Regions from separate parts of the Arthrobacter sp. P1_H7 genome, predicted to be linked through region 2. Evidence: predicted binding sites of a transcription regulator. Region 2 holds the regulator's gene; the other holds the start of a gene.
What was found. The regulator HrcA, encoded in region 2, represses chaperone genes, less so after heat shock. The targets are predictions, from matches to a motif close to TTNGCACTCGNNNNNNNCGAGTGCNAA.

Region 1: a site for HrcA is predicted at 2,002-2,028, ahead of groES (co-chaperone GroES). Genes of this name have one in related genera too.

Annotation. Positions count from the first base shown of each region.
Region 1 is NZ_JBFUCO010000017.1:113,990-131,411, forward strand. It holds gene groL (chaperonin GroEL) at 1-1,464, opposite strand, end outside; gene groES (co-chaperone GroES) at 1,546-1,842, opposite strand; gene AC1DXI_RS17075 (hypothetical protein) at 2,377-2,811, opposite strand; gene AC1DXI_RS17080 (class I SAM-dependent methyltransferase) at 2,878-4,101, shown strand; gene AC1DXI_RS17085 (shikimate 5-dehydrogenase) at 4,170-5,003, opposite strand; gene AC1DXI_RS17090 (glutamate--cysteine ligase) at 5,313-6,464, shown strand; gene tsaD (tRNA (adenosine(37)-N6)-threonylcarbamoyltransferase complex transferase subunit TsaD) at 6,535-7,680, opposite strand; gene rimI (ribosomal protein S18-alanine N-acetyltransferase) at 7,677-8,144, opposite strand; gene tsaB (tRNA (adenosine(37)-N6)-threonylcarbamoyltransferase complex dimerization subunit type 1 TsaB) at 8,192-8,863, opposite strand; gene tsaE (tRNA (adenosine(37)-N6)-threonylcarbamoyltransferase complex ATPase subunit type 1 TsaE) at 8,863-9,483, opposite strand; gene alr (alanine racemase) at 9,480-10,700, opposite strand; gene AC1DXI_RS17120 (carbohydrate kinase family protein) at 11,399-12,490, opposite strand; gene AC1DXI_RS17125 (family 4 glycosyl hydrolase) at 12,595-14,031, shown strand; gene AC1DXI_RS17130 (N-acetyltransferase family protein) at 14,093-14,620, opposite strand; gene mshA (D-inositol-3-phosphate glycosyltransferase) at 14,748-16,013, shown strand; gene AC1DXI_RS17140 (formate--tetrahydrofolate ligase) at 16,103-17,422, shown strand, end outside.
Region 2 is NZ_JBFUCO010000016.1:61,172-75,117, reverse strand. It holds gene AC1DXI_RS15675 (PhoH family protein) at 1-146, opposite strand, end outside; gene AC1DXI_RS15670 (flavin reductase family protein) at 440-955, opposite strand; gene AC1DXI_RS15665 (class I SAM-dependent DNA methyltransferase) at 1,145-1,786, shown strand; gene AC1DXI_RS15660 (NAD-dependent epimerase/dehydratase family protein) at 1,807-2,853, opposite strand; gene AC1DXI_RS15655 (GNAT family N-acetyltransferase) at 2,882-3,118, shown strand; gene AC1DXI_RS15650 (N-acetyltransferase family protein) at 3,108-3,827, opposite strand; gene AC1DXI_RS15645 (DNA polymerase IV) at 3,915-4,988, opposite strand; gene AC1DXI_RS15640 (GerMN domain-containing protein) at 5,565-6,491, shown strand; gene AC1DXI_RS15635 (16S rRNA (uracil(1498)-N(3))-methyltransferase) at 6,544-7,332, opposite strand; gene dnaJ (molecular chaperone DnaJ) at 7,335-8,465, opposite strand; gene hrcA (heat-inducible transcriptional repressor HrcA) at 8,544-9,557, opposite strand; gene AC1DXI_RS15620 (DUF3097 domain-containing protein) at 9,875-10,726, shown strand; gene AC1DXI_RS15615 (DUF4870 domain-containing protein) at 10,871-11,290, shown strand; gene hemW (radical SAM family heme chaperone HemW) at 11,423-12,661, opposite strand; gene lepA (translation elongation factor 4) at 12,707-13,946, opposite strand, start outside.

The DNA.
Region 1 (17,422 bases), on a different contig from region 2:
CAGGTCTTCGTATTCGCCGGACTTGGCGTTGAAGCCCTGGTTCACGGCGGATTCGGCCACCTTGGCAGCCACGACATAGCCGTCGAAGCCGGCGTTCTGGGCGATCCAGCGCAGCGGCTGGACCAGGGCGCGGCGAACGATGCCGACGGCCGCAGCCGCGTCACCTTCGAGGGCCTGGACGGCAGCGTCCTCGTCGAGCGCCTTCAGCGCGTGGATGAGTGCGGAACCGCCGCCAGCCACGATGCCTTCTTCGAGGGCAGCGCGGGTGGAGGACACGGCGTCCTCGATGCGGTGCTTCTTTTCCTTCAGCTCAACCTCGGTGGCAGCGCCAACCTTGATCACGCCGATGCCGCCGGCCAGCTTGGCCAGGCGTTCCTGCAGCTTTTCCTTGTCCCAGTCCGAATCGGTGCGGGTCAGCTCGGCGCGCAGCTGGGCAACACGGGCGGCGACGTCCTCGGCCGAACCGGCGCCGTCGACGATCGTGGTGTTGTCCTTGGTGATCGTGATGCGGCGTGCGGTGCCGAGCACCTCGAGGCCAACGGTGTCCAGGCTCAGGCCCAGCTCCGCGGAGACAACCTGCGCACCGGTGAGGGTCGCGATGTCCTGCAGCATGGCCTTGCGGCGGTCACCGAAGCCCGGCGCCTTGACGGCAACGACGTTCAGCGTGCCGCGGATGCGGTTGACGATCAGCGTGGACAGGGCCTCGCCCTCGACGTCTTCGGCGATGATGAAGAGCGGCTTGGAACTCTGCAGCGCCTTTTCCAGCAGCGGCAGGAAGTCCTGCACCGAGGAGATCTTGCCCTGGTTGATCAGGATCAGGGCGTCCTCGAGGACGGCCTCCTGGCGTTCCGCGTCGGTGACGAAGTACGGGGACAGGTAGCCCTTGTCGAACTGCATGCCCTCGGTGAGGACCAGCTCGGTCTGCGTGGTGGAGGATTCCTCGATGGTGATCACACCATCCTTGCCGACCTTGCCGAACGCCTCGGCCAGGAGCTCGCCGACCTCGTCGCTCTGGGCGGAGATTGCGGCCACGTTGGCGACCTGCGTGCCTTCAACCGGGCGCGCGTTCTCCAGCAGGCGGGCAGCGACGGCCTCGACCGAAACCTCGATGCCGCGCTTGATTTCGCCCGGAGCGGCGCCTGCCGCTACGTTGCGGAGGCCTTCCTTGACCAGGGCCTGGGCCAGGACGGTGGCGGTGGTGGTGCCGTCGCCGGCAACATCATTGGTCTTGGTGGCGACCTCCTTGGCAAGCTGCGCGCCAAGGTTCTCGTAGGGGTCGTCCAGCTCGATTTCCCGGGCGATGGTCACGCCATCGTTGGTGATCGTGGGGGCGCCCCACTTCTTGTCCAGTACGACGTTGCGGCCTCGCGGGCCCAGCGTGACCTTGACGGTGTTGGCGAGCTTATCGATGCCGGCTTCAAGCGACCGGCGGGCAGCGTCGTTAAACGCAAGCTGCTTTGCCATGGTTTTGTCCTTTCAAGACAGAACCCCGCGCAACTGATCCATTCAATGCGAAAGGATCGGCTGCGCGGGGGTCCAAGAGAGTTACTTTACGACGATCGCCAGAACGTCGCGGGCGGAGAGCACGAGGTACTCGGTGCCGCCGGTCTTGACTTCGGTTCCACCGTACTTGGAGTAGATGACGACGTCGCCGACGGCAACGTCGATGGGAACGCGGTTGCCGTTGTCGTCGAAGCGGCCGGGGCCTACTGCAACAACTTCGCCTTCCTGCGGCTTCTCCTGCGCGGAGTCCGGGATGACCAGGCCGGAAGCCGTGGTCTGCTCGGCTTCGAGCGGGCGGACAACAATACGATCCTCAAGAGGCTTAATAGAGACCGACACTCGGACCTCTCCTTTTCGTCAGCAAATTTGTGGACTATGAAGCGGTGATGCCAAGGCGCACAGACCGTCGTCGCGGTGCCGGCAGCGTGCCTGGCGGAGCGCGCTTCATGTGTTAGCACCCTCCTAGGGAGAGTGCTAATGACGACTCTATGTAAATGGTTAGCACTCGGTCAAGGCGAGTGCCAGAAATTCGTTCCGGGTGAACATTTCGCCCCGGGGGACATGCCCATTTTTCGCTGCGGCCGGTGGACACTTGGGCATCATGTTCGCTGCCCGCGCTGAGCGATGGACATGCCCAGCGGGTGCGGGCTGCCCCGGAGGACATGCCCAATCTTCGTGGCGGCCGGAGGGCATTTGGGCATCATGTTCGCTGCCCGCGCTGAGCGATGGACATGCGCAACGAGCGTGAGCTGCCCGGGAGGACATGCCCATTCATGGCGCAGGAGGCTGGGCATGTCCTGTGGCCTGTGGCACCGCTTGGCGTTGCGGGCGCGGGGCCCACGCGCTGCGCCCCCGCGTGCGCCTACTCGGTGGCTACTGGCCTGCGAGGTCGTCGAAGTCCACGTCCTCGCCGTCGTCTTCGTCCGTGTCCTGGCCTTCGTCGTTCCGGTGCCGGTACATCAGCACGGCGCCGGCGGCGGCCAGCAGGATCCCTGCGATGAGGAAGATGATGCCGCCGAGCCGGGCCGCGGTATAGGTGTCGCGGATGGCCCGGGCCTCGTCCGTGGCGTCCTGGACGTTCTTGCCGCCGACGGAATACACGGTGGCGTTGAAGGAGTCGAGGAAGAAGATGATCACCAAAAGTGCGACGGACACGACGGCGATCACCGCGCCGGCGATCAGCGCCGGTTTTGCGTAGCGGGCCAGCCCCTGCGGGCGCCGGCGCTCCTGCCCGGCGTCGTCGTTCCCGACCGTGTCCTGTCCGGCTGTGTCCGCTGAGATGCTGTCGCCTGTGCCGCTGTCTTCCATGCCGTCAAGCCTAGCCCCCGCCGTCCGGTCACAGCGCGCCCGCGGACCTCAACTACGCTGGATGGCATGACTGACGCACCGCAGGAACATATTGCCCCGATCCTCACCCCCGAGGGCTGGGAGCTGCTGGCGTCGTTGGGGCCGTACCGCGAAGACGAGGCCTTCCGCCTCACGGCGGCGCTGCGCAAGGCCGGCCACTCCCCCGAAATGGTCTCGGCCGTGCTCACCCAGTCCCGGCTGCGGACCAAGGCCGAGGCGAAGTTCGGCGAGTTCGCCCGGCAGATGATTTTCACCAAGGCCGGCCTGGAGCAGGCCACCCGGCTCACGGTGGCGGCACGGCACGCGCAGCGGTTCGCGGAGGCCGGGATCGGCCACGTCGCGGATCTGGGCTGCGGGCTCGGGGCGGATTCCATGGCCCTGGCTTCCCTGGACCTGGTCGTCACCTCCGTGGAAATGGACGAGGCCACGGCCGCCTGCGCCACGATGAACCTGATCCCGTTCCGCAATGCCACCGTGGTCCATTCCGATGCCACGTCGGTATCGCTCGAGGGGATCGACGGCGTCTGGCTCGACCCCGCCCGGCGCACGACGTCCACTTCCGGAACCAAGCGGATCTGGGATCCGGAGGATTTCTCCCCGCCGCTGTCCTTCGTGGAGTCACTCGCCGGCTCCGGCCGCGCCGTCGGCGTGAAGATGGGACCGGGCATGCCGCACGATTCCGTGCCGGCCGGCTGCGAGGCGCAGTGGGTCTCTGTGGGCGGGGACGTGACCGAAGTGGCCCTGTGGTTCAACGCGGTGCGGCGTCCCGGGGTGCGGCGCGCGGCCCTCGTGCTCGGACCCCTTGGTTCCGCTGAGCTCACCAGCGGCGAGGACTTCGGCGCCGGCCCGGTGGCGCCCGTGGGACCCGTGGAGGGGTACCTGTACGAGCCCGACGGCGCGGTGATCCGCGCCGGCCTGGTGGCCGACGTCGCGCTCCAGCTGGGCGGGCACCTCGTGGACGAGCACATCGCCTACATCTGCGCCCCGGAGCTGCACGACACCCCGTTCGCCAGGGCCTACAGGGTCCTGGAGGTGATGCCGTTCAACGTCAAGGCACTCAAGTCCTGGGTCAAGGATCAAGGCATCGGGGTCCTGGACATCAAGAAACGCGGCACCGCTGTCACGCCGGAGGAGCTGCGCAAGCAACTCCTGCCCGGCGGCAGCGCCAAACACAAGGACAAGAAATCGGCCACCCTGGTCCTCACCAGGATCGGCGAGGACCGGGTGGCCATCTCGGTGGAGCCCGTCTAGCCCCGCCAGCGGGCCCCGGGCGCAGGGCCCCGCCGGCAGGATCCCAGGGAAGCGGTTGGGCGGCCGGGTTACTGGGCCCGCGTGAACTCCTCGGCGGCCCGGATTTGCTCGTCGGTCGGCCGGACGCCGGTGTACAGCACGAACTGCTCGAGCGCCTGGATCGTGGCCACCTCGGCTCCGGTGATCACGGTCTTGCCGGCCGCGCGGCCGGCCTTGATGAGGGGCGTCTCGGCCGGGAGCGCGACGACGTCGAACACCACTTTGGCGGCGTCGATGGCCTCCTGCGGGAAGGGCAGCGCGGCGGCGTCCGGGCCGCCTGCCATACCGATAGGGGTGACGTTGATCAGCATGTCGGCCATGCCGGTACCGGACGCCGCAGCGCCCAGTTCGGCGCTCCAGGCGAAGCCGTACTGTTCGGCCAGGGCGCGGCCGGATTCTTCGTTGCGGGCCACGACGGTCACGTCCTTGAACCCGGCATCCCGCAGCGCTGCCACGGTGGCCTTGGCCATGCCGCCGGCGCCCAGGACCAGCACCGAGTAGTCCCTGGGGACCGCATTGCTCTGCAGGAGCTGCTCGATTGCGGTGTAGTCGGTGTTGTAGGCCGTCAGCCGGCCGCCGTCGTTGACGATGGTGTTGACCGAGTCGATGGCCTTCGCCGACGGGTCCATGACGTCAACGAGGGCGATCACGTCCTCCTTGTAAGGCATGGACACCGCGCAGCCGCGGATGCCGAGGCCGCGCACCCCGGCGATCGCCTGGGCGAGGTCGGTGGGGGCAAAGGCCTTGTAGATCCAGTTCAGGCCCAGCTGTTCGTACAGATGGTTGTGGAAGCGCGTCCCGTTGTTGCTGGGCCGGGCCGAGAGCGAGATACACAGGGTCATGTCTTTGTTCAGAATGGGCACAGCTCCATTAAACGCCAGGATGGGTCCGGCCACCCGCGGCTCACCGCGCGACTGCGCGCGCCGTCGCTGACCAGCCACGTTGTGAATACACTCACGCACCAGCGGCAACTTTGACACGGTCCCGTGGCCGGCCCTGCACTAGACTTGGACCACCCGTAGCCCTGCCAGCCGCCCGGCCGGCGCCCTGGTATGTGGGAAATTGCACGTGACACCGCCGGTGCCACGTCCAGGGGCATGTCCGAGGGTGTTTGCCAGCGCATTTCCCCACCAGGACCACGGCCAGGGACAGCAAAACAGTGAAGGGACCACATGAAGATCGAGTTCGCTTCATCCAGGCAGTCGACCCTAGGCGTGGAATGGGAGCTGGCGCTCGTCGACGCCGAGACCGGCGAGCTGGCCTCCGTGGCGAACCAGGTGCTGCGCGGCGTCGCGGCCCGGCATCCCGAACTCAATGAGGACGACGAGCACCCGCACATCAAGCAGGAGCTGCTGCTGAACACCGTGGAGCTCGTCACGGGCATCTGCACCACTGTTGCGGAGGCCAAGGCGGACCTGAGCAGCTCGCTCGCTGCGGTCCGGGACGTGACCGATCCGATGGGTGTGGAGATCTTTTGCGCCGGGAGCCATCCCTTCAGCCCGCCCCAGCTGCAGCCCGTCACGGACAAGGAACGCTACGCCAAGCTCATTGACCGGACCCAGTGGTGGGGCCGGCAGATGGTCATTTACGGCGTCCACGTGCACGTCGGACTGGACAGCCGGGACAAGGTCCTTCCGGTGCTGGACGGCCTGGTCAATTACTTCCCGCAGTTCCAGGCGCTGTCCGCGTCCAGCCCTTTCTGGGGCGGCGAGGACACCGGATATGCCTCCCAGCGGGCGCTGATGTTCCAGCAGCTGCCGACCGCCGGGCTGCCCTTCCAGTTCTCCAGCTGGGAGGACTTCGAGGCGTACGCCCAGGACATGTTCACCACCGGCGTGATCGATTCGCTCTCGGAAATCCGCTGGGACATCCGGCCCGTCCCGCACTTCGGCACCATCGAGATGCGCATCTGCGACGGCCTGGCCACGCTCGAGGAAGTCGGCGCCATCGCCGCCCTGACGCAGTGCCTCGTCGACGAGTTTTCCACGACGCTGGACAACGGCGGCACCATACCCACCATGCCGCCCTGGCATGTCCAGGAGAATAAATGGCGGGCGGCCCGTTATGGCTTGGACGCAATCATCATCCTCGACGCCGCGGGCAACGAGCAGCTGGTTACCGACCACATCCGTGAGACGGTGGCCCGCCTTGAACCCGTCGCGGTGAAACTGGGCTGCGCCGCGGAGCTGGCCGACGTCCTGAAGATCGTTGAGCGTGGCGCCGGGTACCAGCGGCAGCGGCGCGTTGCGGCGGCGCACGGCGGCGACCTGCGCGCCGTTGTCCTGGACCTGGTCAAGCAGATGCGCAAGGGCCCCGAAGCCTAGCTCCGGCGCCAAGAGCCGGCACGGAGGCGCCTGAAGCCGCAGGCCGTCCTAGCTTCAGGCGGACGCAGCCTCAGGCGGAGACTGTCGTGACCGGCATCGAGGAATCCGGCGCAAAGCCGATCCCGCTCGGTTTCACGCCGGCCATCACCAGTTGCGCCCCGAGCGCGGCCACCATGGCGCCGTTGTCCGTGCACAGCGGCAGCGGCGGCACTGTCAGCCGGATCCCGGCTGCGCTGCAGCGTTGTTCGGTGAGCTGGCGCAGCCGCGAGTTGGCGGCAACGCCCCCACCCAGGAGGACCTCCGTAATGCCGTTTTCGCGGCAGGCGAGCACCGCCTTGGCGGTAATCACATCCACAACCGCTTCCTGGAAGGCCGCGGCGATGTCGGCGACGGGCACCACCTCGCCGCGGGCCTCGAACTGCTCCACACAGCGGGCGACGGCGGTCTTGAGTCCACTGAAGGACCAGTCGTAGCGGTGCGGTCCGGGTTCCTCGGCGGTCCCCATGTACTTGGGCTGGGTGAGTCCGCGCGGGAACCGGATGGCCTTGGCGTTGCCGGTGCGCGCCAGCTTGTCGATGGCCGGGCCGCCCGGGTAGCCCAGGCCCAGGAGCCGCGCCACCTTGTCATAGGCTTCGCCGGCGGCGTCGTCGATCGTGGAGCCCAGCAGTTCGACGTCGTCCGTGATGCTCCGGATCCGCAGGATCTCGGTGTGGCCGCCGGAGACCAGGAGCGCGCCCATGTTCTCGGGCAGGGTTGGCTGCGCGGTCTGCTGAGTGGTTTGCTGCGCCGCGCCGACCGGCGTCGCGTTGCCCAACGGATTCATTGTGCCGCCGCCCTGCTGCAGGAGCCCGACGCCGACATGCGCCACCAGGTGGTTGATGGCGTAGAGCGGTTTGCCGGTGGCGACGGCGAGTGCCTTGGCCGCGCAGACCCCCACCATGAGGGCCCCCGCCAGGCCCGGTCCGGAGGTGACGGCGATCGCGTCGATGTCCGCGAGCGTCACGTCCGCCTCCGCGAGGGCCTCCTCGAGGGTGGGGACGAATGCGTCGAGGTGGGCGCGGGAGGCGATCTCGGGGATCACGCCGCCGAAGCGGACGTGTTCGTCCATGGAGGACGAGACGGTGTTCGTCAGCAGGGTGGTCCCCCGGACGATGCCGACGCCGGTTTCGTCGCAGGAGGACTCGATGCCGAGCACGAGCGGCTGGGTGCGGTTCATGGTCGGCCTGCTTCCGTTGGCTGGGGGCTGAGCGGTTCGCGGGGCAGCTGGAGCCGCATGATCAGGGCGTCGACGCCGTCGCGGTAGTAGCGGGGCCGGACGTGGATCTGTTCGAAGCCGAAGCGCAGGTAGAGCTGCTGGGCCCGGGGGTTGTCCGCCCTGACCTCGAGCAGCACGTCCTGGGCGTGGCGGCGCCGGCTTTCCGCGATCAGCTCGGTGAGCAGGGCCGAGCCGATGCCCTTGCCTTCCTGCTCGGGCACCACGGCGATGGTCTGGACGTCCGAGATCGGTTCGATGCACATGAGCCCGGCATAGCCCACGATCCCGCCGTGGATCTCCGCCACAAGGTAGCGCCGGGTATCCGCCTGCGCCAGCTCGTCGTGGAACATCTGCAGCGGCCAGGCATCCACGGGAAAGAGCCGGCGTTCCAGGGCGTGGACGGCGGGGATGTCCGCGGCGTCCATGTCCCGCAGGGTGACCCCGCCGGGCAGCCGGACGGCTCGCCCCGCGCTCACAGGGCACGCTTCCGGGGTCCGGGCACCTGGGCGTCGGATTCGCGCAGGTACAAGGGGGTGGAGTCCAGGAGCTGTTCCCCCGCGGAGAGCCGGGCAAGTGCGAACTGGCCGAGCGAGAGGGCCTCCGGCTGGCGGGTGCTGAATTCGGCGACCGCCTTGACGACGTCGGAGTAGATTCCTGCCCCGGCACCGTAGACGGGCAGATCCGGCAGATCCGCGGCGAATCCCACGTGCGGGCCGTCCTCCAGGTGCGGCAGCTGGGCATCGGAGAGGGTGTACCGGGCCCAGTACACTTCCTTGCGGCGCGCATCGGTGGCGACAATGAACTCCGCGGCCGAGTCGGTGGATTCGGCTACTTCCAGGGCGATCGCGTCCAGGCTCATGACGCCGTACAGCGGCTTGCCCCAGACAAACGCGAGGGTGCGGGCCGTGACGATCCCGGAGCGCAGTCCCGTGAACGGTCCGGGGCCGACGCCGGTGACGATAGCGTCGACGTCGCGCCCACTGACGCCGGCCTCGGCCAGGAGCCCGTCGATTCCCGGGGCCAGGACCTCCGCATGGGTGCGCGTGTCCTCGGTGGCGAAGCTGGCCAGCACGGATTCCGGTGCATCGTCGGAGACCAGGGCGGCGCTGGCGACAGCTGAGGTGTCGATGGCGAGGATCAGCATCAGGGATTCCGTTCCGGGGTCTGGGGCAAGGGCTCGGCGCCGGGCAGCGCCGGCACTTCGGCCCAGCGCGGGCCGAAGCCGCGGATCACGACGGTCCGCAGCTCGTCGTCGTCGTCCGTGTCGAAGTCCAGAACGGGACCGGCGGCGGGGGTTTCGGCGAACGTTTCGGCGGGCGTTTTGGCGGGCGCGGCGGCACCTCCGCGGGTGCGGTGGAGTTCCACCTCCAGCCGACTGTCGCTGAGGTGCTCAACCCGGCCGCGGCCCCACTCGACCACCGTCACGGCGCTATCCATGGTGTTTTCCAGATCGATGTCGTCGATTTCAGCGGCCGACTCCAGCCGGTAGGCGTCCACATGCACCAGGTCCGGTCCGCCCGGCCGGGGTCCTTCGGGCAGGTTGGGATGGATGCGCACCAGGACAAAGGTCGGCGAAATGATGCCGGCCCGCACTCCCAGTCCCTCCCCCAGCCCCTGCGTGAACGTGGTCTTGCCGGCACCCAGTTCGCCGGTCAGGACCAGCAGATCTCCGGTTTCCAGCACGGCGCCGAGGGCCGCGGCGAGCGCATGCGTCTGAGCCGCCGTGCGGACCTCAAGGCTCCGTTCCCACGCGGGCCCGCTCACGGCCGCTCTTCGCCGGTGGAGGGCTCTTCGTTGAGGTAGCGGCGCGGCACGCGCGGGCTGATCCTGGTGACGATCTCGTAGTTATTGGTACCGGCGGCCCTGGCCCAGTCATCTGCCGTGGGTCCGCCGTCGGCGCCGTCGCCGAACAGCACTGCCTCGGCGCCGAGGATGCTCGGGCCTCCGGCCGCCACGTGGCGGGGTCCGAGGTCGATCACCATCTGGTCCATCGCAATGCGCCCCACCACCGGATAGTTCGTGCCCTCGACCCGGACGGGCCCACCGGTGGCGATGCGCGGCACGCCGTCGGCGTAGCCCAGCGGGATGAGCCCGAGGGTGCTGACACCGTCCGTGCGGTAGTTCAGCCCGTAGGAAACGCCCTGCCCGGCGGGCACGTCTTTGCAGTGCGAGACCACCGTGCGGACCGTCATGGCCGGGCGCAGCCCGAGCTCGGCCGGGCTTTGCCCTTCAAAGGGGGACAGCCCGTACAGGCCCAGCCCCACACGGACCAGGTCGAAGTGGGTGTCCGGCCGGGAGAGGGTGGCCGGGGTGTTGGCGAGGTGGCGGACCTCGGGGTCCACGCCGGCGTCCTGGGCGACGGCGAGGACCTGGCGGAACGCGGCGAGCTGCTCGTCGGTTTCGGGCCGTTCGGGTTCGTCGGCAACGGCCAGGTGGGAGAAGATCCCCACGACCCGGAGCAGGCCCTGGTCCTGGTGTTCCATGGCCTCGCCGACCAGGCTGTCCCAGGCGTCGAGGGTGGCGCCGTTGCGGCCGAGCCCGGTGTCGACCTTCAGGTGCACTCGGGCGGGCCGTTCCTGCTCGCGGGCCGCGGCCACGATCCGGTCCAGTTCCCAGCCCGAGCAGCCGATGTCGATGCCGGCGGCCACCGCGGCGGCGAAGTTGCTGTCCGGGGTGTGCAGCCAGGCCAGCAGCGGCGCCTCGATCCCGGCGGCGCGCAGGGTGAGGGCCTCGGAGATGTGGGCGACGCCCAGCCAGCTGGCCCCCGCGCCGAGGGCGGCCCGGGCCACCTGGACGGCGCCGTGCCCGTAGGCGTCGGCCTTGACCACGGCCATGACCTGCGCGGGTGAGGCCACGGCTGCGATGCGGCGGACGTTGTGCCGGATGGCATCGAGGTCGATTACGGCTGAGCGCTCCTCAGCGTGGGCCGGCACTGCCGCCGAACCGGGCAGGAGATCGCCTGTTGCTGCTTGGTAAGTCACCTAACGATTCTAGGCGCGGGCGCTGCGGGCCGAATAATCGGCCTGGGCCGCCCACCGCGGGACATGCCCATTCCTCCCCGCGGGACATGCCCATTTTTCACGCTCAAGACCGCGCAGAACGGGTCCATGCCCAAGCCCTGGCCTCAACGGAGGACATGTCCAGTGGTGGCACGAACCCGGCCCGCACCCACCACGGGACATGCCCATTTTTCACGCTCAAGACCGCGCAGAACGGGTCCATGCCCAAGCCCTGGCCCCAGCGGAGGACATGTCCAGTGGTGCCACGAACCCGGCCCGTCACCCACCACTGGACATGCCCAATCTTCACACCCAAGGCCGCGCAGAACGGGTCCATGCCCAAGCCCTGGCCCCAGCGGAGGACATGTCCAGTGGTGCCACGAACCCGGCCGGCACCCACCACTGGACATGCCCAATCTTCACACCCAAGGCCGCGCAGAACGGGTCCATGCCCAAGCCCTGGCCCCAGCGGAGGACATGTCCACTGGTGGCCCGAACCCGGCCCGTCACCCACCACTGGACATGCCCAATCTTCACACCCAAGGCCGCGCAGAACGGGTCCATGCCCAAGCCCTGGCCCCAGCGGAGGACATGTCCAGTGGTGCCACGAACCCGGCCGGCACCCACCGCGGGACATGCCCACTCGTGCCGGCCACGAAAGCCCCGGCTGCCCCGCCCGGCTACGCGTCGGACAGGTGGGCGATGGTCGCCGTCGCGCGCCGCTGGGCCTCGGGCGGGACATCGCGCACGATCTCTTCCAGGAAGCGGTAGCGGCGAAGCCATTGGCTGCTTTGCCGTTCCTTCCTGGCGTTGGCCCGCTGCCACCAGTCGGCAATGTCGCCCCAGCCGGGTGCGGCCAGCGAGCCGCCCACCTCCTGGACGGCCAGGGCGGCGCACAGATTGGCAAAGCGGAGACGGTCTCCCAGCGGCCAGCCGGCCAGGGAGCCGACAATGAAGGCCGCACCGAAGCAGTCACCGGCGCCGGTGGGATCGTAGGCCCGGACCGGCAGGGACGGGACCCACTCCTCCTCCCCCGTTTCCGAATCCACGGCCATGGATCCCTGGGCGCCGAGGGTGACCACCGCCACCGGAACCCGGTCCGCGAGCGAGTACAGGGCGGACCAGGGGTCGTCGCGGCCCGTGAAGTTCATGGCCTCGTGCTGGTTCGGCATGAAGGCGTGGAAATACTTCAGGTTGTCCAGCCGGGTCGAGGACCACGCGCCGGTGGGGTCCCAGCCGACGTCGCCGAACAGCTGGACGCCGTTCTTGTGCGCGTCGACAGCCCACGGTTCGAGTTCCTCCCCCAGCTCCGCAACGGCTGCGAGCGCCGGCGGCGGGCACCCGACCAGCTCGGTGGAGGTCACCGGCGCCGGGTGCCCGTGCGTCACCATGGACCGGTCCTTTTCCACGCTCAAGGACACCGTGACCGGAGAATGCCAGCCCGGAACTCGCCGGGACAGGGACAGGTCCACGTGTTCCTGGGCGGCGAGGATCTTCCAGTTGTAGTCACCGTAGCCGTCATCGCCGAACACGGCGGCAAGACCGGTCCGCAGTCCCAGCCGGGAGGCGGCGATGGCCTGGTTGGCGACGCCCCCGGGGCAGCTGCCCATCCCGTCGCTCCAGATTTCCGTCCCGGGCTGCGGCGCGTGGGGCAGCCCGGTGAAGATGATGTCCTGGAACACCGTCCCGGTTAAGAGCAGGTCGAACCCGTCCGCGGCCGGGCTGCGGACGGCAGAGAGCGGATCAAATCGCCGCGCCGGGGTCGCGTCCATATACGGCACACTACGCTGTACCGCCGTCGAGGGAAACCAGGGGAAGCGGCGCCCCGGCCGGCACCCCGGCCGGCGGAAAATTCGGCGGGGAATAGACTGTCCGCATGCGGCTCACGATCGCCGGCGGGGGCGGCTTCCGCGTCCCCCTGGTCTACCGGGCGCTCTCTGCCGGTCCTTTCGCGGGGCTGGTGCGGGAGCTGGTGCTCTACGACGTCGACCCCGCCAGGCTGGCGGCCATCGAGGCGGTCCTGGCCTCCCTCGCCCGGCAGGGCCCGCCGGGTTCCGGCCCGCAGATCCGTGCCGTGTCCTCGCTCCCCGAGGCCCTCGACGGCGCCGACATGGTCTTCGCGGCCATCCGGCCCGGCGGCACCGCCGGGCGGACCGCCGACGAACGGATCGCCCTGGACCTCGGACTTCTGGGCCAGGAAACCACCGGCGCCGGCGGGATCTCCTACGCGCTGCGCTCCATTCCGCCGATGCTGCGGCTCGCGGAGCATATGCGGAGCCGCTGCCCCGGGGCGTGGCTGCTGAACTTCACCAACCCCGCCGGCATGGTCACGGAGGCCCTGCTCCCGGTGCTTGGTCCCAGGGTGATCGGGATCTGCGACTCCGCCAGCGGCCTGGTGCACCGCGCGGCGCGGGCCGCCGGCGTCGCGTTGCCGGAGGGCACGCTCGACGGCGTGGGCTACTACGGCCTGAACCACCTCGGCTGGCTGTACCGCCTGGGGGCCGGGGGCCGGGACGCCCTCCCGGCACTGCTCGCGAACCCTGCGGCGCTGTCGGAATTCGAGGAAGGCCGGCTATTCCCGCCCGGGCTGCTGGCCGGCCTTGGCTGCCTGCCGAATGAATATCTGTTCTACTACTACGACACCGTTCGGGCGGTGGCCGGCATGCGCGCCGCAGGGCAGACCCGGGGGGAATCCATCGCCCGGCAGCAGGCCGAACTCTATCCCCGGCTGGCCGCCGCCGGGCCGGAGGCCTTTGCGCTGTGGGAGGCCGCCCGCCGGTCCCGCGAGGAGGGCTACCTCGCGGAGGCCCGCGCCTCGGGCGAACGCCGCGACGAGACCGACCTCGCCGGGGGCGGCTACGAGCGGGTGGCGCTGGCGGCCATGCGCGCCCTCTCCGGCGGCGGCGCGGCGGACCTGATCCTGAACACGCGCAACACCGTCACGACCGCCGGGTCCGCGGTCCCGGAAGCGCCCGGCGCCGGGTCCGCCGCCGGGTCCGGAGCGCAGGCGGTGCCGGCTGTTCCGGGGCTGCCGGCCGACGCCGTCGTCGAAGTTCCGTGCCGGGTGACGCCCGACGGCGCCGAGCCGGTCCGGCAGGACCGTCCGGGACCGGCGCAACTGGAGCTGCTGCGGCGCGTCAAGGACGTCGAACGGCTCGTAGTGGAGGCGGCGACGACCGGCTGGCGGGAGGCGGCCCTCGCCGCGTTCGCCAGGCATCCGCTCGTGGATTCGGATGTCCTCGCCGGCAAACTGCTGGCCGGCTATGAAGCGGCGTTCCCGGAGCTGGGCCGTCTCTGGCTCGGCGGGCCGTAGCGGCCTGCCGGCAGCGGGGGCCTGCCGACGCTAGCGTCCCGCGGCTCCGGGGCCGGCAGCCCTACAGTTTTCGGTACATTACGTGCAGGCCCACGTAGCCCAGTTCAGGGTGGTTGAACGCCTCGGGAATGGTCGCGAGCACCTCAAAGCCCATGGATTTCCACGCGGCCACGGCCCGGACGTTGCTTTCCACGACGGCGTTGAACTGCATGGCGCGGAAGCCGGCGTCGCGGGCGGCGTCGAGCGAATAGGCGCACAGGGCCCGGGCCAGTCCGCGGCCGGCCTGCGCCGGGTGAACCATGTAGCCCGCGTTGGCGACGTGGCTGCCGCCGCCGCCTTGGTTGGGGTGCAGTTCGCCGGTGCCAAGAACCGCCCCCGTGTCGGAGGCAACCGCGACGAACGTCTGGCCCGGCGCCTGCTTGAACCAGCGCCCGCGGGCCTCGGCCTCTCCTGTGTCCCGGTCCCAGGTGAAGGTCTCCCCCGAACGGATGACGGGTTCCAGGATCGTCCAGATGTCCGGCCAGTCCTCCGGGCGGGCCTCGCGGATGGTCCAGCCGGCTGCGGGCTCTGGTCCTGTGGTTGTGTTCACAGCGGCCACGTTAGCAGCACGTCCCGGTCTGCGAACCGAACGGTCCCGTGAACCGGCCGGCACTTCAGGAGTAATGTTTTATCGACATGCATTTGGCAGAGAGAAATGGGCAGAGGAAAGGGGAACCGTGTCGCTGATCCGCCGCGTCGCCTTCCTTTCCCTGCACACCTCGCCCATGGAACAGCCCGGCTCCGGTGACGCCGGCGGCATGAACGTGTACGTCCGGGCGCTGGCCGCAGCCCTCGCCGAGACCGGCGTGGAAGTGGAGATTTTCACCCGGTCCACCTCGGCCACTCAGCCCGCCGTCGAACACCCGTCCCCTGGCGTGTGCGTGCACAATGTCCTCGCCGGGCCGCCGCGGAAGCTGCCCAAGGAGGAGCTCCCGGGGCTGCTGCACAGCATGGTCGCCGAGATCAACCGGATCCGCCAGCTCCAGCCGCACGGCCGCTATGACGTCGTCCATTCCCACTACTGGGTCTCCGGGGTGGCCGGACTGGAGCTCGCGGAGCTGTGGGGGCTGCCCCTCGTCCACACCATGCACACGATGGCGAAGGTCAAGAACCAGCTGCTCGAGTCCGGCGAACAGCCCGAGCCGCGGCGTCGTGAGGACGGCGAGCACCGGATTGTCGACGGCGCCACCCGTCTGATCGCCAACACCGGCACCGAAGCGGCCGAGCTGGTCTCGCACTACAACGCCGACATCGACCGCATCGATGTCGCGCCGCCCGGCGTGGACCTGGCCGTCTTCACCCCGGCCTTCCGGAACCGGGCCAGGGCCCAGCACGGCATCGCTCCGGGCAAGTTCCATCTGCTGTTCGCGGGCCGGATCCAGCGGCTCAAGGGCCCGCAGATCCTGATCAAGGCGGCCGCGCTCCTGCGCTCCCGGCGCCCGGACATCGACCTGCAGCTGACCATTCTGGGGGCCGTCAGCGGCGCCAAGGACTTCAACCTCAAGGCGCTGATCAGCGCCGCCGGAATGGACGACGTCGCCACCCACCACCCACCGGTGAACGCCCCGGAGCTGGCCGGCTGGTACCGGTCCGCCGACGTCGTGGTGATGCCCTCTTACAGCGAGTCCTTTGGCCTGGTGGCGCTGGAGGCGCAGGCCTGCGGGACGCCGGTCCTCGCAACGAAAGTCGGCGGCCTCTCCCGCGCCGTCCAGGACGGGCGGACCGGGATGCTGATCGAGGGCCACAAGGCCAGCGACTGGGCGGACGCCCTCGAGTCACTCTTCGACGATGCCCAAACGCGCACCGACATGGGGCGCGCCGCCGCGATCCATGCCCAGGATTTCGGCTGGCAGCGCACCGCCGCGATTACGCTGGAGAGCTACCACACCGCCGTGAGCCAGTATTTTGGAAGCCTGACCATCCCGGTGGGCCACACACCCTGAACCGGATCCACCCCCTCCGCCCGCTCCAACCCAGCCCGGCAACACCGGACGGGGACAAACCCGCCGACGCCACGAGCCGAAGGACAACGATGTCTGAGACCACCACTGCCGGGAACACCGTCCCCAGCGACCTGGAAATTGCCCAGCGGGCAGTCATGAAGCCGATCGGGGAGATTGCGGCGGCCGCCGGCATCAACCCGGACGCGCTGGAACTCTACGGACCCTACAAGGCCAAGATCGATCCGGCGAAGCTGACCGTTCCGGAGGGCGCCCCCGTGCGCGCGCCCGGGAAGGTGGTGCTGGTCTCCGCGATGTCGCCCACCCCCGCCGGCGAAGGCAAGTCCACCACGACGGTGGGGCTGGCGGATTCCCTGGCCCGGGCCGGGCACAGCGTGATGATCGCGCTGCGCGAGCCCTCGCTCGGCCCCATCCTGGGCATGAAGGGCGGCGCGACCGGCGGCGGCTACTCCCAGGTGCTGCCGATGGACCAGATCAACCTGCACTTCACCGGCGATTTCCACGCCATCACCTCGGCGAACAATGCCCTCATGGCCCTCGTGGACAACCACATCTTCCAGGGCAACGAGCTGAACATCGATCCGCGCCGGATGACGTTCAAGCGCGTCCTGGACATGAACGACCGGTCCCTCCGGGAGGTCGTGATCGGCCTCGGCGGGCCGGCCCAGGGCACGCCGCGGCAGGACGGCTTCGACATCACCGTGGCCTCGGAGATCATGGCCGTGTTCTGCCTCGCCACGGACCTGAACGATCTGCGCGACCGGCTGGGCCGGATCACGTTCGGCTACACCTACGACCGCCGGCCCGTCACCGTGGCCGAGCTCGGCGTCCAAGGTGCCCTGACCCTGCTGCTCAAGGACGCGATCAAGCCCAACCTGGTGCAGACCATCGCCGGCACCCCGGCGCTGGTGCACGGCGGGCCCTTCGCCAACATCGCCCACGGCTGCAACTCCCTCATCGCCACGCAGACGGCCCGCAGCCTGGCGGACATCGTCGTCACCGAGGCGGGGTTCGGCGCGGACCTCGGGGCGGAAAAGTACATGGACATCAAGGCGCGCATGGCCGACGTCGCCCCGTCCGCCGTCGTCCTCGTGGCCACCGTCCGGGCGCTGAAGATGCACGGCGGCGTGCCAAAAGACATGCTCAAGGAGCCCAACGTGGAGGCGCTGGCCGCCGGCGTCGCCAATCTGCGGCGCCACATCCGCAACGTCGAGAAGTTCGGCATCATCCCGGTCGTTGCGGTCAACAAATTCGCCACCGACACCGCCGAGGAGCTGGACTGGCTGCTTCAGTGGTGCGCCGCGGAGGGGGTCCAGGCCGCGGTGGCCGATGTCTGGGGCCGCGGCGGTGGCGGCGACGGCGGGGACGAGCTCGCGGCGAAGGTGGCGGCC
Region 2 (13,946 bases):
TCATGGCTGCCCAGCGACTGGACCATCTGCTCTGAGTCGTCGAACAAGACCACCTCCGTCCGCAGCCCTGGTAGGGAGTGGGGAAATTCCCCTGCGGTGCGTTCTCGGGCGCTGAACCGGGCCTTGCCGTTCGCTGCTTCAGTCATGGTGTTGGCCCGCGGGCCTCTGGTCCCCTCCAGTATGAATATGGTCTGTCGCCGTGATCCGTACCGACGGCGGTTCGCACCGCCCGCGGCCCGGGTCTACGGGTGCTTCCATCTTACGCCAGCGCGGCGCGGCCGACGCCGGAGGGGATCCGGCGCCGGCCGTTACGGGTACGTGTGACCGAAGACGACCCACCCATCCAGCCAGTGGGCGCCTGTTGCCGGGCACGGCTGTTCCGCATTGCCAGGTTCCGGTTCCGGTTGCGGCTCCGGCTCCGGTTCCGGCGTCGACACGGTCATGCCACGCTCTCCAGCGCGCCGGCGCAGGACCGGACGCCCACGTAACTTCCCTTGTAGAAGAGCAGGGGCTCAGCGTCGGGGCGGGCGCCCAGGGCGCGGACGGCGCCGACGACGATCGTGTGGTCGCCGCCGTCGTACTCCTGGTGGAGTTCGCAGTCCACCCACGCCAGGGCCCGGTCCAGAACGGGGTTGCCCAGCGGCGAAGGAGAGTGGCCGACGCCGGCGAACTTCTCCGTCCCCGAGCGCGCGAACTGCCCCGCCAGGTGCTGGTGCTCAGCGGGCAGGATGTTCACGGTAAACCGGCCCGCCGCACGCAGCAGCGGCCAGGTGCTGGACGTCCGCGCGGGGCTGAACGTGACCAGGGCCGGCTCCAGGGACAGGGAGGCGAAGGACTGGCAGGTGAAACCGGCCGGCCCGTGCTGGGTTGCTGCGGTGATAACCGTCAGCCCGGTGGCGAAGTGTCCGAGAATGTGGCGGAGTGTCGTCGGGCTGAGATCAGTTTGTTCCGTCATGGCGGGTCCTTTCGAGCGCTGGTAGCCCCAATCAACCACCGCGGACACGGGTTCCCAAGCCCGGCCGCAACGCACAGTCGCGCAGCGACACAACGTGTCACGGACCCGTTGCATGACGTAAGAATTCGGCACCACGGGTTCGCCGGCCATGGCCGTTAGGCTCGGTTGATGGCAAACCACGAAAATTTGATGGACGTCAGATCTGCGTATGACACAGTGGCCGAGACCTATTCAGCGGTGATCCCGGATACCAGCTTCGAGGCCCCGCTGGATATGGCCATGATGGACCACTTCATCGCGCACCTGCGCGCCACGGCGGACCGGACGGTGATCGACGTCGGATGCGGTGCCGGACGCATGACCAGTTACCTCGGCCGGGCGGGGCTGAACGTCAGCGGTGTCGACGTGTCGCCCGAAATGGTCCGGGTCGCGCAACAACTGCATCCCGGGCTGTTGTTCGAAGCCGGAGAGCTGGCGGACCTGCCCCAGGCCGACGCAGCCGCGGACGGCGTCCTCGCCTGGTATTCGATCATCCGCTCTCCCCCGACGGCGCTGCCGGCGATCGCGCGCGAGTTCTGGAGGGCGCTCCGCCCTGGCGGGTCGGCGCTGGTCGCTTTCCACGCCGGCAGCGGCCACCGCACGATTGACCGCGCCTACGGACACGACGTCCAGCTCCGCACGGAACTTCACGCCCCCGAGGAGGTGGCGCTCCGGTTCACCGAACAAGGCTTTGCGATGCGCGCCCAGCTGGTGCGTTCACCGAGGGCCATGGAAAAACATCCGCAGGCCGCCATTCTCGTCGACAAACCCGTGGTCCCCTCAAACCCTTAGCCCCTCACACCGTTAGCCCCTCACAGGGGTCGTTGGCGTGTCCGCAGGGCGGAACCAGCGGTGAACTGTTCTTCACGGCTGTAGTCGAGATAGTGCCCGAGGGACGGATCGTCGGTTCCCGGCATGGCTCCGGCCGCTGCCGCCTTCACCAGCCAGTCCACCTGATGCGGGATGGTCTGGGCGTATGTCCCAACCGGCTCATAGGCCAGGTCGCGGGAGGCCTTGGTGCTGAGTACCAGCGGGGGCCGGAAATCCCACGGGTGGTCGCCGAGGCCCGCGGGTGCGGTGTCATCCAGCAGCACCTCTTCCCAGTGGTGGCCCAGGTGGCGGGCGATTGCTGCGGCGATCTGCCGGGCATTCGGCGCATCTGGATCGGCGCTGTTGAGGATCCGTGCCGCGGGCACGGCGGCCACCCGTTCCACGAGGGCCGCCGTGTTCACCGCTGCCGTCGTGTGGTCCGCGCCCTGCCCCGCATGGGCCAGGAATACGGCCGGGCGCCGGTCGAGCACCCGTTTGACGAACATCCATTCCCGGGGCAGGGCCGCGCCCTCACCATGTACTTTGGAAGCCCGGATCACAGTCACCGGATGGCCGCTGTCCAGGAGGGCGTGCTCTGCGGCCACCTTGTTCGCGCCATAGCCTTCCCGGGAGTCGTAGTCTCCTGCTCCCGGCCGCATGGTCGGGTTGCCCTCGAGGATGGGCGCCTCAAAGCGGGGCGGTATATCGGAATTGACGTGGTTGCCGGCGGCGTCGACGTACACGGCCTTGCTCGAGAGCATGACGGCGGAGGTCACCGCGGCCAGGTGCGGCAGGAGTTGCCGGGCGTCGGCCTCCGTGTAACACACCGCGTCCACGAGGAGATCGGCACCACCGGCCATCACCCCGGCCAGGGCGTCGTCGTCACGACGTTCGGCGGCGATAAATCGGGCACCGGCGGCAGCCAGGTCAGCCGGCATCTTGGTCCGGTCCCGGCCCGTCATGTCCACGGCCCAGCCGGCACGGATCAGCCGCCACGCAATCGCGCGGCCAAGAACGCCAGTGCCTCCGAGGATCACAGCCCGTTTCATTGGTCCGACTCTAACGGACGGGGTGCGTTTGCGGACGCACAAACCGGGAACGGAATCGTCCCGGTGGGTCTATCTGGGCAACGCCTACGTCCTTCCGGAGTTTCGGAACGCCGGAGTCGGCGGCCGGCTCGTGGACGCCTCGATCCGGTTCGCGCAAGGCATCAATGCCGTACGGATGGTACTTTCCCCCTCCGACGAATCACGCGACTTTTATGCACGGCTTGGTTTCGAGCCGGCCGCGGAACTGAACATTCTCAGGTTCTGACCCTCGGGTCCGCCAGGCCGATGCGCCGGCTCCGGCTCCGGCTCCGGCATGATGGACCCATGGAATTGCAGACTGAGCGTCTCCTCCTGCACGAATACACGATGGATGATTTCGCAGCGGTACATTCATTCGCTTCTGACGTGAGAATCGCCGGACTGGGGCCCGAATACGCCCGGCGAAACTCTGTCGGGCTCGGCGTGGATGTGGCCGGCGAAATGTCGGAGCGGACCATCCGTGTCTCAGGTAGATCCTCCCAGTCGGGTGAAAGCAATTTTCGTGTCCCATCGGGCTGAAAACCGTTCTTGGCATAAAAGGCCTGAGCGCGGGGGTTGGCCTCAAGCACCCACAGGTAGGCGGGTAAATCGCCGAGGGCGGCCCTCAGCAGGGCCTCCCCGAGCCCGGTGCCATGGGTGCGCCCCAGTGTGTAGATGGAGTAAAGCTCAAGCTCTCCGGGTAGGTCATCGTCACGTCCCGTACCTGCGTCGGCAAATCCGACGATTTCATTGCCCTTGTCCACGGCGATGATTCGAGGCTCGGCGCTGTCCCGATAAGGTCGGCGTTTTTCCACGCGCTCCGGGATGCTGGCACGGCGCGCATCGAAGAACGCCGGGGACAGAAGGTGCCCGTAGCATTCCTCATGGGCCCGGGTGTGCATCCGGACTACGGCATCAGCGTCCCCACCCGCGGCCTGGCGGATCTGGTATTCCATCCTCCCAGCCTAGCTTTCACTTGAGGGGTTCTCAGGGTCATTTTCAGCCTGCCCGCAGAACGCTGCGGCGGGAAGGCAGCGACGCCGTCACCAACCGCCGCGCGTCGGCGTATGTCCCGTTCGGGCATCGTCGGGCATTGCCATTTCGGCCCGCAGGCCCAGGAGGCGGATCGGACGGCCCGCTTCGATTCCGGCTGCGAGGTCCAACGCCCGTGCGAGGATTTCGTTCCGGTCGAATGTCTCGGGAATTTTCTTCGCGTGCGTCTTGGTGACGAACGGCGCGTAGCGAACTTTCAGGGTCAGCCCAACCACGGGCCGTCCTTCGGCCACAACATCCTCCAGGACACGCGCTGTCAGCTCCCTCACGGCGTCGTCCACCTGGGCGGGTGCGGTCAGGTCGCGCTGGAAGGTGGTCTCCCGGCTATGCCCGCGGGCGACCCACGGGGTGGCGTCCACAACGCTGGTGCCGTCCCCGCGTCCGAGTTCCGCGTACCAAGGTCCCATCCTGGGGCCGAACTCCGGCACCAGGTCTTGGGGGTCGAACGCGGCGAGCTCGGCGACTGTGTTGATGCCGAGTTTGGCCAGCCGGCCCGACACCTTGGTTCCGACGCCCCACAGGTCCTTGGTGGGCCGACTGCCCATGACAGCGAGCCAGTTCCCGGCAGTGAGACGGAAGACGCCGGCCGGCTTGCCGAACCCGGTGGCGACCTTGGCTCGGACCAGGGTGTCGCCGATGCCCACACTGCAATGCAGCTGTGTACGGGCCAGGACAGCGGCCTGCACCTGCCGTGCGTAGGCTTCCGGATTCTCTATCGTGATGCCCACAAAGGCTTCGTCCCACCCCAACACCTGCACGGTGGCGCCGGGCTGCGCGCGCAAGGTAGCCATGACGATTTCAGACGCCGCTAGGTAAGCCTCCTGATCGACTGGCAGGATCACGGCGTCGGGCACTTTCCGGGCAGCAATGCTTAAGGGCATGCCGGAACCGACGCCGAATGCCCGGGCTTCGTAGGATGCGGTCGACACCACAGCGCGTTCCGTGGGGTCGCCCCGGCCGCCGACAATGATCGGCTTGCCCGCAAGCTCCGGCCGCCGGAGCACTTCGACAGCCGCGATGAACTGGTCGAGATCGACGTGCAGCACCCACCGGATTCCGCTCACGCCACCAGTCTGCCCTAAACGACCCCGGCAGGCATCGCTGGCTCAGCGACGAGGGGCGCCATCGGCTATAGAACCAAGCCACATGGTCAGGCCAATGCGCTGATACGCCTGGTGCTGCGTCCCCTCGCCCGGACTATGACAGACCCGGAGGCGAATCGGATCCGAGACTACGTTTACGTGGCCCTGCACGAGGGGCCAGTCAAGGAGCTCATCGGAGGATAGTGCTGCTGTGCCAGTACACCATCGGGCTGCTGGCACAGCAGGCATAGACAAGCGGCCGTACCACGTCCGCGCGAGGAACCACCGGCAGGCCCCGTTAGGTATCAACTTTGTATCGGCCTCATATCGTTCCCGTTGCAGTTCCGGCGCCGGGGCCCAAACCCGGCTGCCGCGCCGTGCCCGTGTGCCATGCTGGAATCCGGCTCTCCCGGGATCGCCGGGCCGGTCTCCGGCCGGTGAGGGACGGGGACGGCCGCCAGCGGCCTGCGACGGCTACAAACGGATCATCACCGCGGAACGCGGGGCGTAAGACGAAGGGACAGCGGCATCAGCAAGCGTGGAGTTCAGCAGCCATCGGTGGGGCGCGTCCGCCGCGCCGCGCTGGCGTTGGCGCTGCCTGCCGCCCTCGTCCTGTCCGGCTGCGTGGCGACGCCGCAGAGCAGCATCACGAATTCCAGCAGCCCGTCGGAACTCATTCCCGTCCCGGCGTCGGGCGTACCCACCACGAGCGCCCCGCTCGAGACAGCGCAGACGTCGAACAAGGCTCCCGTGTATTGGATCGGCCGGGGCAATGACAACGCGTTTCTCTACCGCGAGTTCCGCGACGTTCCCGACCAGGACAATCCCGTCACCCGCGCCCTGCGGGTCATGATGTCGCAGAAGCCGCTGGACCCGGATTTCTTCACGCCGTGGCAGAATCCGAAGAAGCTGGCGACGTCGATCTCCGGCAAGAACGTCATCACCGTGGATGTCTCCGCTGATGCCTTCAACAGCAACGTGGATGCGGCCATGGCCGAGCGCGCCATCCAGCAGCTCGTCTACACGGCGACAGCTGCCGCGGCCAGCGCCGGCCTCATCGATGCCGGACAGCAGGTCCAGGTGGTTGTGCTGGTGGACGGACACACGGACTACGTCGCCTTCAACCACGTCCGTCTGGGCGAGCCGACGTCCCGCAGCGCCGGGATGGTGGCACCTGTGTGGATCATTGATCCGCAGGAGGGCACGTCCGTGGGCGACGGTTCGGTCAAGATCCGTGGCCGCAGCACCGTCCAGGGCGGGAAGCTCCGCTGGGCGATCCTCAAGGTTGACGGCGACGGCGACAACGCCAAGACCGCCTATCTCAACGGCAGCGCCACCGCCTCGGCCGATGCAACCCAGTCTGGGCTGTTCACGTTGTCCGTGAACCTCGGCCCGGGCAATTACGAGGTCCGGGTGTCCCAGGTGGACGCAGCCGACAGCGCCAAGGAAGTATTCCAGGACACCCGCGGGTTCACGGTCAAATAACCTTCACGGTCAAATAGCCGCCACTGTCACTGGTGACGGCGGCTGCAGCAGGTCACCAGCGGCCGAGGATGTCGCTGGCCAACACGGTGGCGGCGGGCCCCGCCGTGGACGAACGCAGCACATGGTGCCCCAAAAGGGCCGTGACCGCGCCGGCGTCGCAGAGCCGGGTTACCTCCCGCGGGCTGATGCCGCCTTCCGGACCCACTATCAGCAGGACCTCACGGGATCCGGCATCGCCTGCCATAACCTCGCCGGGCTGCGCGGATTCCAACCAGGATTCCAGGACGAGCCGCAGGGGGCGTACGGCGTCTTCATGCAGGATGACGGCGAGGTCTGCCGCCGCCACGGCCGCCTGCAGCCCGGCGCCGTCGACGGCGGCCCGGACCTCGGGAATCCATGCCCGGCGCGCCTGTTTGGCGGCGGCCGTCACCACTGACTGCCATTTGGCATGCGCCTTCGCGGCCCGCTCAGCCTTCCACCGCACAATGGACCGTTCGGCCTGCCAGGGAATGACGGCGTCGATGCCCAACTCAGTCGCGGTTTCGGCCGCGAGTTCGTCGCGATCGCCCTTGGCGAGGGCCTGGACCAGGACCAGCCGGATTCCCGGCGGAGGTTCCTCTGCAAGGTCCACGCATTCGACGGTCAGCTCCCCGGGAGCGACGGCGGTCACGGTGCCGGTCAGGCGTTTGCCGGCGCCGTCCGCGATGTCGACGACTTCGCCGACGGCGATCCGTTTGACGGTGACGGCGTGGCGCGCCTCGCCACCCTCGAGGACGAAGGCCGAGCCGGGGACCTGCTGGTCCAGGGTGCCTGGGGAGGTGAAGAAGACCGGGTTACTCACCGCTACAGGTTACCGAGCCGGTCCCGCAGTTTGGCGAAGACGCCGCCGCTGGCCGCAAGCTTTCCTTCCGTGTGGTGCTCGCCGCGGTGCTTGGCCAACTGGCGGAGCAGTTCTTCCTGGACGTGATCGAGCTTGACCGGCGTTTCCACCTGCAGGTGCACCTTCAGGTCGCCGCGGCCGTGACCGCGCAGGTGCGTGACGCCGAGGCCGCGCAGGGTGATGACCTCGCCCGACTGGGTGCCGGCCTTGACGTCGATCTCCTGCTGCCCGTCGAAGGTGTCGAGGGATATTTCGGTGCCGAGCGCGGCAGCCGTCATGGGAATGTTGAGGCTCGCGTGGAGGTCATCGCCCTCGCGCACGTAGGTGGGGTCGTTGTTGACCCGGATCTCCACGTACAGGTCCCCGGCGGGGCCACCGGCAGGGCCTGCCTCGCCCTGGCCGGACAGCTGGATGCGGGTGCCGGTGGCGACACCGGCCGGGACCTTGACGGTCAGGGAGCGGCGGCTGCGGATCCGGCCCTGGCCGCTGCATTCGTTGCAGGGGTCCTTGATGACGGTGCCGAACCCCTCGCAGGATCCGCAGGGGGCGGATGTCATGACCTGGCCCAGGATGGACCGCACGGCGCGCTGGACCTGACCGCTGCCGCCACAGATGTCGCAGCGGACCGGGTGGGTGCCCTCGCGGCAGCAGGACCCATCGCACGTGGGGCAGATGACGGCCGTGTCGACCTCGAGCTTCTTGTTCACGCCGAACACTGCGTCGCGGAGGTCGATCCGGACGCTGATCAGCGCGTCCTGGCCGCGGCGGACCCGGGACGCCGGGCCGCCCTGGCCGCCACCGGCGCCGAAGAAGGTCTCGAAGATGTCCTGGAAGGCGAAGCCCTGGCCCGAGTAGCTGCCGCCGCCGAAGCCGTTGTCGGTACCGTTCTCGTTGCCGGTGGTGTCGTAGACCCGGCGCTTCTGCGGATCAGAGAGGACCTCGTAAGCGTGGGTGACTGCCTTGAACCTGTCCGAGGCGTCCTCCCCGGGGTTCACATCCGGGTGCAGGGTGCGGGCCAGTTTCCGGTAGGCCTTCTTGATCTCCTCCCCCGATGCGTCGCGGGAGACTCCAAGAACGTCGTAGTGGCTGCTCAAAGTGTGTATCTCTTCCTTTTCGTACTGCCTGTGGGGCACTGCCTGTGGGGCAAGAAGTCGTGTTCGGTCCCGGGCCTGTCAGGGCCCCAGGATCCTCGAAAGGTAGCGGGCCACCGCGCGGACGGCGGCCATGGTGGTGGGATAGTCCATCCGGGTGGGCCCAAGCACGCCGACCTTGGCCGTGGCGTCCGGCCCGTAGGCTGTGGCCACAACCGAGGCCTCGGCCAGACCGTCGTAAGGGTTTTCCCGGCCGATGCTGACCGTGACACCCCGCGGGTCTTCGGCCATTTCGCTGAGCAGGCGGAGCATGACCACCTGCTCCTCGAGGGCCTCGAGCACGGGGCCGATGCTGAGCGGGAAGTCCACGTTGGAGCGGGCCAGGTTGGCGGTGCCGGCCATGACCATGCGCTCTTCGCGGCTGCTCGTGGCCAGGGCCTCCAGGCCGCGGGCCAGCGCCTGGGCCGCTCCGCGCCGCGCCGGCGGGCCACCGGCAACGACGGCGGGCAGCAGCTGCGGCATCAGGCTCAGCGGGGTTCCGGAGAGGCTGGCCAGAAAGCTGGTCCGCAGTTCCGCCAGCGCGTCGTCGGGAAGGTCCTGCCCGACGTCGATCACGCGCTGCTCCACCTTGCCGCTGTCCGCGATCAGTACCGCCAGCACTTTCCGGGGCGCCAGCAGCACGAACTCGATGTGTCGCACCCGGGCGCGGCTGAGCAGCGGATACTGCACGACGGCGACCTGGTTGGTCAGGTGCGAGAGGAGCCTCACGGTCCGGTCAAGGATGTCGTCGAGGTCGTCGGATCCTTCCAGCAGCGCCTGGATGGCCCGGCGCTCAGCCGGGGACAACGGCTTCACCGCTGAGATCTGGTCGACGAAAAGCCGGTAGCCCTTGTCGGTGGGGATCCGGCCGGCGCTCGTGTGCGGTGCCGTGATCAGGCCCTCATCTTCCAGCGCCGCCATGTCGTTTCGGATCGTGGCGCTGGAGACGCCGAGATGGTGCCGTTCCACGAGCGCTTTGGAACCAACGGGCTCACGCGAATGGACGTAGTCCTCCACGATGGCGCGCAGCACTTCGAGTTTGCGCGGTTCGCTCACGCTCCACCTCCAATCGACTGTCCCGCAGTCGGTGCCGTCCGCCGTGTCCGGTCCGGGTCCACAAGTGCTGCACGGACGGTCCGCAACAGGACAAGGGTTAGCACTCGACATGCCTAAGTGCTAACCAGTCTAATATGAGTCGCCGCGTTGTTAGCATTGGATTCGCTCCAGGCGTGGCCCGCGGGAACGCGATTCCCGTCACGCCGGCGCCGAGACCGTGGCAGCCGCTGCCGTTGCCGCGCCGTCGCGGTCCGGTTCCGGCCCCGGAGAGTTCCACCGACCGCCGTACATTCCGAGTGCAAAGTAAGCGTGTAGAGATGTCGTACCAGAACTGGGGACCCCAGGACCTGTCCGCCCCCACCAAGACCCAGTTGCCGGAAGTCCCGGTGGAACGCGGGATGGTCCTCGAAGAGGTCCAGTCCGGCTGGGTGGGCGCCGTAACCCGGGTGGAGAAGTCCGGCGGCATGCACGTGGTGGCGCTGGAGGACCGGCGGGGCAAGTCGCGGTCCTTCCGCCTCGGCTTTGGCTTCCTCCTGGAGGGCCAGCCCATCCGCCTGATGCCGCCGGCCCCGAATAAAACGGCACCGGCCGCCGGTGCCGGCCGCACGGCGTCGGGCTCGGTGCGGGTGGCGGGGCAGCGCGCCCAGGTGGCCAAGGCCAGCCGTATCTGGGTGGAAGGAAAGCACGACGCCGAGCTGGTGGAGAAGGTGTGGGGCGATGACCTCCGGGTGGAGGGCATCGTCGTCGAACCCCTGCACGGCATTGACGACCTCGCGGCCGCCGTGGCGGAGTTCGGCCCGGGCCCGGGGCGGCGCCTCGGCGTGCTCGTGGACCACCTGGTGCCCGACTCCAAGGAGTCGCGGATCGCCGATGCCGTCATGGCCTCACCGGGCGCCGCCGGCAACGTCCTCATTGTGGGGCACCCCTACGTGGACGTGTGGCAGGCCATCCGGCCCGCGGTCCTGGGGATCGAGCAGTGGCCGGTGATCCCCCGCGGCATGGACTGGAAGACCGGCATCCTGATGGCTTTCGGCTGGCCCCACTCCACAAAGGAGGACATCGGCCTGGGCTGGCAGAAACTCCTGGGTGCTGTCCGCAGCTACGCTGATCTGGAGGCGTCGCTGCTCGGCCGCGTGGAAGAGGTCATTGACTTCCTCACCGTGCCCTAGTCCGCCGCGGCGGCCGCCCCCTGATCTCCATTTCCGGGCGCGAGCAAGTATTCTTGAAACGGCGGCCGCGCTTCCAGTGCGGTCCCGGCTAGTTCAGGCACAACCCAGGCAGCAACGCATCACCGCAATCCGAAGGGCTACACCGTGGCAGATAACGCACGCGAACACACGGGCAATCAGGCTGGCCATGGCCAGCCCCCGTACCATGGGGTTCCGGCAAACGCGCTGCCGCTGACGGCCAGCGAGGACCGCCAGTGGGCCACGCTCGCCCACTTCGGCGGCATCCTGGGCTGCGTGCCGTCGCTGCTGATCTACCTCATCTTCAAGGACCGCGGCCCGTTCACGGCGCAGGAATCCAAGGAAGCCCTCAATTTCACGCTGCCGCCGACCATCGCCGCAGTGCTGGCCAATCTGCTGGTCTTCATCCCGGTGGTGGGCAACCTCTTCGCCGTGCTCGCCACGGTGATCTGGATTGCTGTGACGTGCTTCTCGGTGGCGGCAGGCATCCACGTCAACCGCGGCCAGCCGCACCGTTACGAGTTCAACCTGCGCTGGATCAAATAGCCGGCCCGGACCAAGCTAGAGAGAGCCGGCCGCTTCCCGTATGGGGCAGCGGCCGGCTCTTTTTTGTGGGGCAGGCTGTGTGCGGCCGCTGATACGGGCAGCCAAATTGTGGAGGCTTTGCGGCCGGGCAGACTAGTCCGGCAGGATCCTGCGGACGACGGCGTCGGCCAGCAGCCGGCCCTTGAGAGTGAGGATGAGCCGGCCCTTGAAGGCGGCCGCGGGGTCCACGAGGCCGTCAGCGATCAGCCCCGCGACGGCGTGCCTGCCGGTGTCCCCCAGGCCGCCGAGGCTCGGGATGTCGAGTCCGGAGTTGAGCCGGGCCTCGAGCATGACGTGTTCCACGTTGCGGGTTTCGGTGTCCAGCGTTTCGCGTCCGGCGGCCGGTGAGACCCCGGCGCCGAGGCGGTTGGCGTAGGCGGTGGGGTGCTTGACGTTCCACCAGCGGACGCCGCCGACGTGCGAGTGCGCCCCGGGCCCGATGCCCCACCAGTCGTCCCCGCGCCAGTAGGCGAGGTTGTGCCGGCAGGCCTGTTCGGGGGTGCGGGACCAGTTGCTGACCTCGTACCAGGCGAGCCCGGCGGCGGAAATCAGTTCGTCGGCGAGTTCGTATTTGGCGGCGTGGTCGTCGTCGTCAATTTCCGGGACTTCGCCACGGCGGATCTGCGCGGCAAGCTTGGTGCCGTCTTCAACGATCAGGGCATAGGCGCTGATGTGGTCGGGGGCGTAGGAAAGTGCGGTCTCGAGCGAGTACCGCCAGTCTTCCAGCGACTCCCCCGGCGTCCCGTAAATGAGGTCGAGACTGACGGCGAGCCCGGCATCGCGCGCCCACTGCACCACCTCGGGCACCCGGCTCGGCGTGTGGGTGCGGTCCAGGACCTTCAGGACATGCGGCACGGCCGACTGCATGCCGAACGAGACCCGGGTGAACCCGGCGTCGGCGAGCAGCTGCAGGGATGCGGGCGTGACGGAATCGGGGTTCGCCTCGGTGGTTACCTCGGCGCCGGGCTGCAGGCCCCAGGCGCCGATAGCGGCTGTGAGGATCCGCGCCAGGTCCTCCGCCGGCAGCAGCGTGGGGGTGCCGCCGCCGAAGAAGACCGTGCTGAGGGGACGGTCAGGCAGGCCGCTGCCCCTCAGGGCCGCGGCGGCGAACTCCACTTCCGCGATCGCGGTGGCGGCGTAGGCGTCCTGGGAGGCCCCGCCGCCCAGCTCGGTGGCGGTGTACGTGTTGAAGTCGCAGTACCCGCAGCGGACCGCGCAGAACGGGATGTGCACATACAGCCCGAAAGCGCGCTGATCGGCGCCCTCGCGCGCCTGGCCGGGCAGGAGCCCGTCCGGCGGCGCCGGGTCGCCGAGGGGAAGGACGCTAGGCACGGGCCCGGCCTGCCGATACTGCAGCAACAGTCAATACCTGCACCGTTACTTCTTGGCCTTGTCCTTGGACTCGTCCGTTGTCAGCGCGGCGATGAAGGCCTCCTGCGGCACCTCGACGCGTCCCACCATCTTCATGCGCTTCTTGCCTTCCTTCTGCTTTTCCAGCAGCTTGCGCTTTCGGGTGATGTCACCGCCGTAGCACTTGGCCAGGACATCCTTGCGGATGGCGCGGATGCTTTCGCGGGCGATGATCCGGGAGCCGATGGCGGCCTGGATGGGCACCTCGAACTGCTGGCGCGGAATGAGCTCGCGCAGCTTGCCGGTCATCATCACGCCGTAGGCGTAGGCCTTGTCACGGTGGGTGATGGCGGAGAACGCATCAACCTGCTCGCCCTGGAGCATGATGTCCACCTTGACCAGGTCGGCCACCTGCTCGCCGTCGGCCTTCCAGTCCAGTGACCCGTAGCCGCGGGTCTTGGACTTGAGGATGTCGAAGAAATCGAAGACGATTTCGGCCAGCGGCAGGCGGTAACGGATTTCCACCCGGTCCTCGGAGAGGTAGTCCATGCCGCCCATGACGCCGCGCCTGCTCTGGCACAGCTCCATGATGGCGCCGACAAACTCGTTCGGCGCAAGGATGGTGGCGGACACCATCGGCTCGCGGACTTCCGCGATCTTGCCGGTGGGGTATTCGCTGGGGTTCGTGACGTGGACGACCTTCTTGTCCTCCAGCGTCACCTCGTATTCCACGTTGGGTGCGGTGGAAATCAGGTCCAGGTTGTATTCGCGTTCGAGCCGCTCGCGCGTGATTTCCAGGTGCAGAAGGCCCAGGAATCCCACCCGGAAGCCGAATCCCAGCGCTGCCGACGTTTCCGGCTCGTACACCAGCGCGGCGTCGTTGAGCATCAGCTTCTCCAGCGCATCGCGGAGCACCGGATAGTCCGTGCCATCGAGCGGATACAGGCCGGAGAAGACCATCGGCTTGGCGTCCGCATAGCCGGGGAGGGACTCGGTGGCCGGCTTGGCCAGGTTGGTGACGGTGTCGCCCACCTTGGACAGGCGGACGTCCTTCACACCGGTGATGAGGTAGCCCACCTCGCCGACGCCAAGGCCCTTGGAGGGGGTGGGTTCCGGGGAGCTCACACCGATCTCAAGGAGCTCGTGCGTGGCACGGGTGGACATCATCTGGATGCGTTCACGCGGGTGCAGCATGCCGTCGACCACGCGGACGTAGGTGACCACACCGCGGTAGGTGTCGTAGACCGAGTCGAAGATCATGGCCCGG